2 regions of the Mesorhizobium sp. Arg314 genome follow, and region 2 is predicted to be linked to the other one. Evidence: riboswitches for the same ligand, from Rfam matches in the RefSeq annotation. Region 2 holds a riboswitch; the other holds the start of a gene.
What was found. Region 2 has a riboswitch for thiamine pyrophosphate ahead of thiB (thiamine ABC transporter substrate binding subunit). Riboswitches for the same ligand answer to the same signal wherever they lie in the genome.
Positions count from the first base shown of each region.

Region 1: another riboswitch for thiamine pyrophosphate. It lies ahead of thiC (phosphomethylpyrimidine synthase ThiC); the one in region 2 lies ahead of thiB (thiamine ABC transporter substrate binding subunit).

Region 1 covers NZ_JBSKBP010000009.1:186,232-189,436, reverse strand. Annotated here, with positions in the region: gene ACWGS9_RS12615 (hypothetical protein) at 1-101, shown strand, start outside; gene ACWGS9_RS12610 (FkbM family methyltransferase) at 98-850, shown strand; TPP riboswitch at 943-1,059, shown strand; gene thiC (phosphomethylpyrimidine synthase ThiC) at 1,163-3,007, shown strand; gene thiO (glycine oxidase ThiO) at 3,011-3,205, shown strand, end outside.
Region 2 covers NZ_JBSKBP010000016.1:31,899-35,103, forward strand. Annotated here, with positions in the region: gene thiB (thiamine ABC transporter substrate binding subunit) at 92-1,102, opposite strand; TPP riboswitch at 1,146-1,249, opposite strand; gene ACWGS9_RS18630 (thiamine diphosphokinase) at 1,488-2,132, shown strand; gene ACWGS9_RS18635 (ABC-F family ATP-binding cassette domain-containing protein) at 2,151-3,205, shown strand, end outside.

The DNA.
Region 1 (3,205 bases), on a different contig from region 2:
CGCCCTTCCTGCTGCTGGCCGCGCCACTGATGGCGCTTTGGGCAGCAAGCCAGGGCGGGCGCCGCGCGGCGCTGCAGGTCATTCCCGGAGACAAGTCATGAACTCGCTTTCCAGCTTCGCGCGCGTCTTGCTCTCGCTCGGCCTTCCGGCAGGCCTGCTCGATCGCGGGCCGGCGTTGCACGGCACGAAGTTCCTGGCCAAGGCGGCGCTCAAGGCGCGTTTCGGCGGACGGCCGTTCCAGATGGTCAATGTCGGCGCCTGCGACGGCGCGCTGTTCGACGACGTGACGCCCTGGCTGCACCGCATTCCGGGCGCGCGCGCCATGCTGGTCGAGCCGATCCCCTACAACCAGAAGCGGTTGCGCGCCAATTACCCAGATACCAGCCGCTTCGTCATAGAACCGGTGGCGGTGACCAAAAGCAAGGGAACCATCACCGTCCACACCTTCGATGCTGCGGCGCTCGAGTCGGGCACGCTGCCGATTGAGTTCATCGGCTGCTCGTCGGTGACCGACACCAATTTGATGTCGGGCAAGAATGCGTGGGGCGAGGCGGACGCCAATTTCAACAGTTTCGCGCCGCATCTGAAGGACATCGAGGTGCCTTCGGAGACTTTGCAGACGCTGCTCGACCGCAACGGCATCGCTCATATCGACGCTTTCCTGGTCGACTGCGAAGGCGCCGACTGGATGGTGTTCGATCAGCTCGACCTGCAGCGCTACCGTCCCGGCATGATCAAGGTCGAAGTCGGCGCGCTGCCGGCCGCCGAGATCGGCCAGGTCGTGGTCAAGCTGAAGACCGCCGGCTACCAGGTCGGCTTCCAGGCCGAGGACGTCTGGGCGTTCGCCTGAGTTTCGTGGGCTGCCTTCTGTTCACGACGGCAATGAGCCGCAATTGCCGGCCGAATGCGCTTGACAAGATGGCGCCGGCCCGTTCAACCTGAGGCATTCACCAGGGGAGTCCCGGCAAGGGGCTGAGATACTGCTGGCTTTTGCGGCGCAGTGACCCGTTGAACCTGATCCAGTTCATACTGGCGTAGGGACGGTGCAAGCGCTTGGCGGGAGCTTATGCCCGAGGACCTGTCTCAAGCGGCAGGTCGAAGCGTCTTTTCATCCTTCCGGCACAGAACTGGGTCTCCAATGCAACGAGCAAAGGAGCCTCAAATGAATGCCTTGACCCCCACCGTGTCGACCGGACCGCTGCCGGCGTCGCGCAAGATCCACAAATCCGGCGTCCTCCATTCACAGATCAGGGTGCCCATGCGGGAGATCGCGGTCCACCCGACTGCCGGCGAGCCGCCGGTGACGGTCTACGATCCCTCAGGCCCCTATACCGACCCCGCGATTGAAACGGACATCGAAAAGGGTCTTGCCCGCCTTCGGCAGGACTGGATCGCCGCTCGCGGCGATGTCGTGCCCTATGATGGCCGCCATGTCAGGCCGGAGGACAACGGATTTGCGACAGGAGAGCGCCTGACTCGGGAATTTTCCGTCCGCAACCGCCCGCTGAGAGCAAAGACAGGCAAGGCGGTAACGCAGCTTGCCTATGCGCGCGCCGGAATCATAACGCCCGAGATGGAATTCGTGGCCATCCGCGAAAACCTTGGCCGCGAGATCGTGCTCGGCAGGCTGCAACAGGATGGCGAGGCGTTCGGCGCATCGATCCCGGATTTCGTCACACCGGAGTTCGTGCGCGACGAGGTGGCGCGCGGCCGCGCGATCATTCCTGCCAACATCAACCATCCCGAAAGCGAGCCGATGATCATCGGCCGCAACTTCCTGGTGAAGATCAACGCCAATATCGGCAATTCCGCCGTCACTTCCTCGATGGCCGAAGAGGTCGAAAAGATGGTCTGGGCCATTCGCTGGGGTGCCGACACGGTCATGGACCTGTCGACGGGCCGCAACATCCACAACATTCGCGAATGGATCGTGCGCAACTCGCCGGTGCCGATCGGCACGGTGCCGCTCTACCAGGCGCTGGAGAAAGTGGATGGCGTCGCCGAGGATCTGAGCTGGGAGGTCTATCGCGACACGCTGATCGAGCAGGCTGAGCAGGGGGTCGACTATTTCACCATCCACGCCGGTGTGCGGCTGCACTACATCCCACTGACGGTCGGACGGGTTACCGGCATCGTCAGCAGGGGCGGCTCGATCATGGCGAAATGGTGCCTGCACCATCATCGCGAAAGCTTCCTCTATGAGCATTTCGAGGAGATCTGCGACATCGCCAGAGCCTATGACGTCTCCTTCTCGCTCGGCGACGGCCTTCGTCCCGGCTCGATCGCCGACGCCAATGACCGAGCCCAGTTCGCCGAGTTGGAAACGCTTGGCGAATTGACGAAGATCGCCTGGGCCAAGGACTGCCAGGTGATGGTCGAGGGCCCTGGCCATGTTCCCATGCACAAGATCAAGCAGAATATGGACAAGCAGCTCGCCGTCTGTGGCGAAGCGCCATTCTACACGCTGGGGCCGCTGACCACGGACATAGCGCCGGGCTATGACCACATCACCTCAGGAATCGGCGCCGCCATGATCGGCTGGTTCGGCACGGCGATGCTGTGCTATGTGACGCCGAAGGAACATCTCGGCCTGCCGGACCGCAACGACGTCAAGACCGGCGTGATCACCTACAAGATAGCCGCGCACGCCGCGGATCTCGCCAAGGGGCATCCGGCGGCGAAGATCCGCGACGACGCGCTTTCGCGGGCGCGGTTCGAGTTCCGCTGGGAAGACCAGTTCAACCTGTCGCTCGATCCCGAGACGGCGCGCTCGTTCCACGACGAGACCTTGCCCAAGGAAGCGCACAAGCTGGCGCATTTCTGCTCGATGTGCGGGCCGAAATTCTGCTCCATGCGCATCTCCCACGACATTCGCGCCGAAGCCCAGAAGGAGGGGATGGCGGCCATGGCGGAGAAATATCGCGCAGGCGGCGATCTCTATATGCCCGTCGAAACGCCCGGGGCGGAAAAACAGGCTTTGGCGCAGAAAGATCAGGAGACGCGCTGAGCCATGCGCCGCGTCCTTGTCAAAGGCGCCGGTGTGGCAGGCCTCACCGTCGCCCATGAATTAGCTGTGCGGGGTGCGTCCGTCACGGTTGCTGAAGTTCGGAGCCAGATAGGCGGCAATGCCTCCTGGCTCGCCGGCGGCATGCTCGCCCCTTGGTGCGAACGCGAAAGCGCCGAGGAGGCCGTTACTACCCTGGGC
Region 2 (3,205 bases):
ATTGGCGAAAGTGGCCGAGCGCTTGATCTCCCCCCTTGCGGGGGAGATGGCCGGCAGGCCAGAGGGGGGTGTTCAAGCGCCATCCTGAAGCCTACTTGCTCATCACCGCCAGCCACTCATCCACCCACGCCTTGCGGTTGGCCGCGACCTCTTGCGGGCTGAACAGCAAGGTCTTGGTCGGCTTCACCAGTTTGTCGAAGGCCGGGTTGAGCGGCTTGTCGGTCTTGCCGGCCGGGAACATCCAGTTGGTTTCCGGAATGACATCCTGGAATTTCGGCCCTGTCATGAAGGCGATGAACTTTTGCGCCAGCGGGTTCGTAGCGCCCGTCGTGGTGATGCCCGCCACTTCGATCTGCAGGTATTCGCCTTCCTCGAAAGAAGCGGCCTGGTAGCGCTCGGTGTTCTCGGCCACCATGTGGTAGGCCGGCGAGGTGGTATAGGACAGCACCATCGGTGCCTCGCCCTTGGTGAACAGGCCATAGGCCTCGCTCCAGCCCGGCGTCACCGTCAGCACCTTCGGCTTGAGCTTTGCCCAGGCCTCCGGCGTTTTGTCGCCATAGACCGACTTCACCCACAGAAGCAGGCCGAGGCCCGGCGTCGAGGTGCGCGGATCCTGGATCACGATCTTGTCCGTGCCGGCGCCCTCGACCAGGTCCTTCAGGCTCTTGGGCGGGGTTTTCAGCTTCTCGGTATCGTAGACGACGGCGAAATAGCCATAGTCGAAGGGCACGAAAGTGTCGTCTTTCCAGCCGCCGGGCACATTGATGCCGGAGACTTCGCCATGCGGCGCGAACAGGCCGCTCGCCTTGGCATCTGCGGTGAGATTGGTGTCGAGGCCGAGCACGATGTCGGCCTTGGTGCTGGCACCCTCCAGCTTGACGCGGTTGAGCAAGGCTACGCCGTCGGCGACCGAGACGAATTCGAGATCGCAGCCGCACTCGGCCTCAAATTCCTTCTTGACGGCCGGTCCAGGCCCCCAGTCGGCCGTGAAGCTTTCATAGGTGTAGATGGTGAGCTTGTCCTTTGCGGTGGCAGGCGCAACGCCTGCCAGAAGCGAAACAAGACCGGTTGCGAGAATAAGCTTGGACAATATCGCGCGCATCGGCGCCTCCTTCGTTCGAGTGACAAGGAATTGAGGCGTCGGATGGTCCGAAACGTCTAATCCCTCCGCCGGTACAAACCGGATCAGGTTCAGCGGGTTGGCTTTCGCCTCTCAGCCGGATCACGTCCGGCACCCCGTTAGAGCGTTTCGACAGATAGGCCCGGCCGAAGCGGCGCGCAAGCGGAAGTTTGCCGGGCAGCTAAAGCAATTCCAGGAAAAGTGCGCAGCGGTTTTCCGTCCGGAATTGCGCAAGGATAAAGCCTTGGAGCGGCTCTGCAATTCTATCAATCGCTGAGCCGCTCCAACGTTCGGGCGGGACCTTGGACGCGACGTGCGGCGCTGCCCGGCTTCCGTTTCGCACGCCGGGCTGGTAAGGGCCACGGCCATGGGCACATTCACCATCCTGCTTGGCGGCGAACTCATCCGCACGCCCCGGCTCGAACGCCAGATCGAGGGTTCGCGCGTCATCGCCGCGGATGCCGGCATCGGCCATGCCCGCTTGCTTGGCCTGGTGCCGGAGCTCTGGGTCGGCGATTTCGACTCGGTACCGGCGAACCTGCCGAGAGATCTGGCCGACGTGCCGCGCAAGGTCTTTCCGGCCGAGAAGGACATGACCGATGGCGAGCTCGCCATAGCGGAGGCGCTTCAGCGCGGCGCCACCAGTCTCGTGCTTGCCGGCGCCTTCGGCGGCAAGCGCGCCGACCATGCGTTCCTGCATCTGGCGCTGGCCGTGCGCTTGGCTGCTGCCGGCACGCGAGTGCTGCTGACCAGCGGCGCGCAAGAGGGCGTTCCCATCCTGCCTGGCAAGGCCAGCTTCGATTATGATGACGGCACCTTGTTTTCGGTGCTCGGTTTCTCCGAGCTTTCGGGCCTGACGGTCACCGGCGCCAAATGGCCGCTGGACCGCGTCGAGGTGGCGTTCGGCTCCTCGCTCACTATATCAAACGAGGTCAAAGGGCGGCTTGGCGTCGCGCTTGAGCGCGGCCGGGCGTTGCTTCTGGCCCACCCCTATCCCCTTCCTGAAAGCTGACATTTCCAGAAAGTTGACATGGCGCCGCCACTCCTCAATCTCGACGGCATTAAACTGACCTTCGGCGGCGCCCCGCTGCTCGACGGCGCGGCACTCAGCGCATCCGCCGGCGAGAAGATCGCGCTGGTCGGCCGCAACGGCTCGGGCAAGTCGACGCTTCTCAAGATCGCCGCCGGGATGATCGAGCCGCAGGACGGCGAGGTGTTCCGCCAGCCTTCGGCAACGGTCCGCTATCTGCCGCAGATGCCGGATATGGATGGTTTTGCCAGCGTGCGCGCCTATGTCGAGGCGGGCCTCGGCCCGGCCGACGATCCGCATCGCGCCACTTATCTGACGGAACATCTCGGCCTTACCGGCGAGGAGCGGCCGAACGACCTTTCCGGCGGCGAGGCGCGTCGCGCCGCCCTCGCCCGCGTCATGGCGCCGGAGCCCGATATCCTCCTGCTTGACGAGCCGACCAACCATCTCGACCTGTCGGTCATCGAATGGCTGGAAGAAGAACTTGCCCGCACCTCGTCGGCGGTGATCCTGATCTCGCACGACCGCCGCTTTCTCGAGCGCGTTTCGCGCGCCACGGTCTGGCTCGATCGCGGCCAGACCCGCCGGCTGGACAAGGGCTTTGCCCATTTCGAGGAATGGCGCGACCAGGTGCTGGAGGAGGAAGAGCGCGACCAGCACAAGCTCGGACGCCAGATCGTGCGCGAGGAGCACTGGCTGCGCTATGGCGTGACGGCCAGGCGCAAGCGCAACATGCGCCGCCTCGGCGAACTGCAGACGATGCGCCAGCGCTTCCGCAGCCATCGCGGCGCCGAAGGCACCGCCACTATGCTGGCGAGCGACGCCGCCGAATCCGGCAAGCTGGTGATCGAGGCCAAGGGCATCGAAAAGAGCTTCGGCGACCTCACCGTGGTCAAGGGCTTCTCGACCCGTATCCAGCGCGGCGACCGCGTCGGTCTGGTCGGACCGAACGGCGCCGGCAAGACGACGCTTCTGAAGATGCTGACCGGCGAGCTGGCGCCGGATGCCGGCGGCGTGCGGCTCGGCGTCAATCTGGAGATCGCAACGCTCGACCA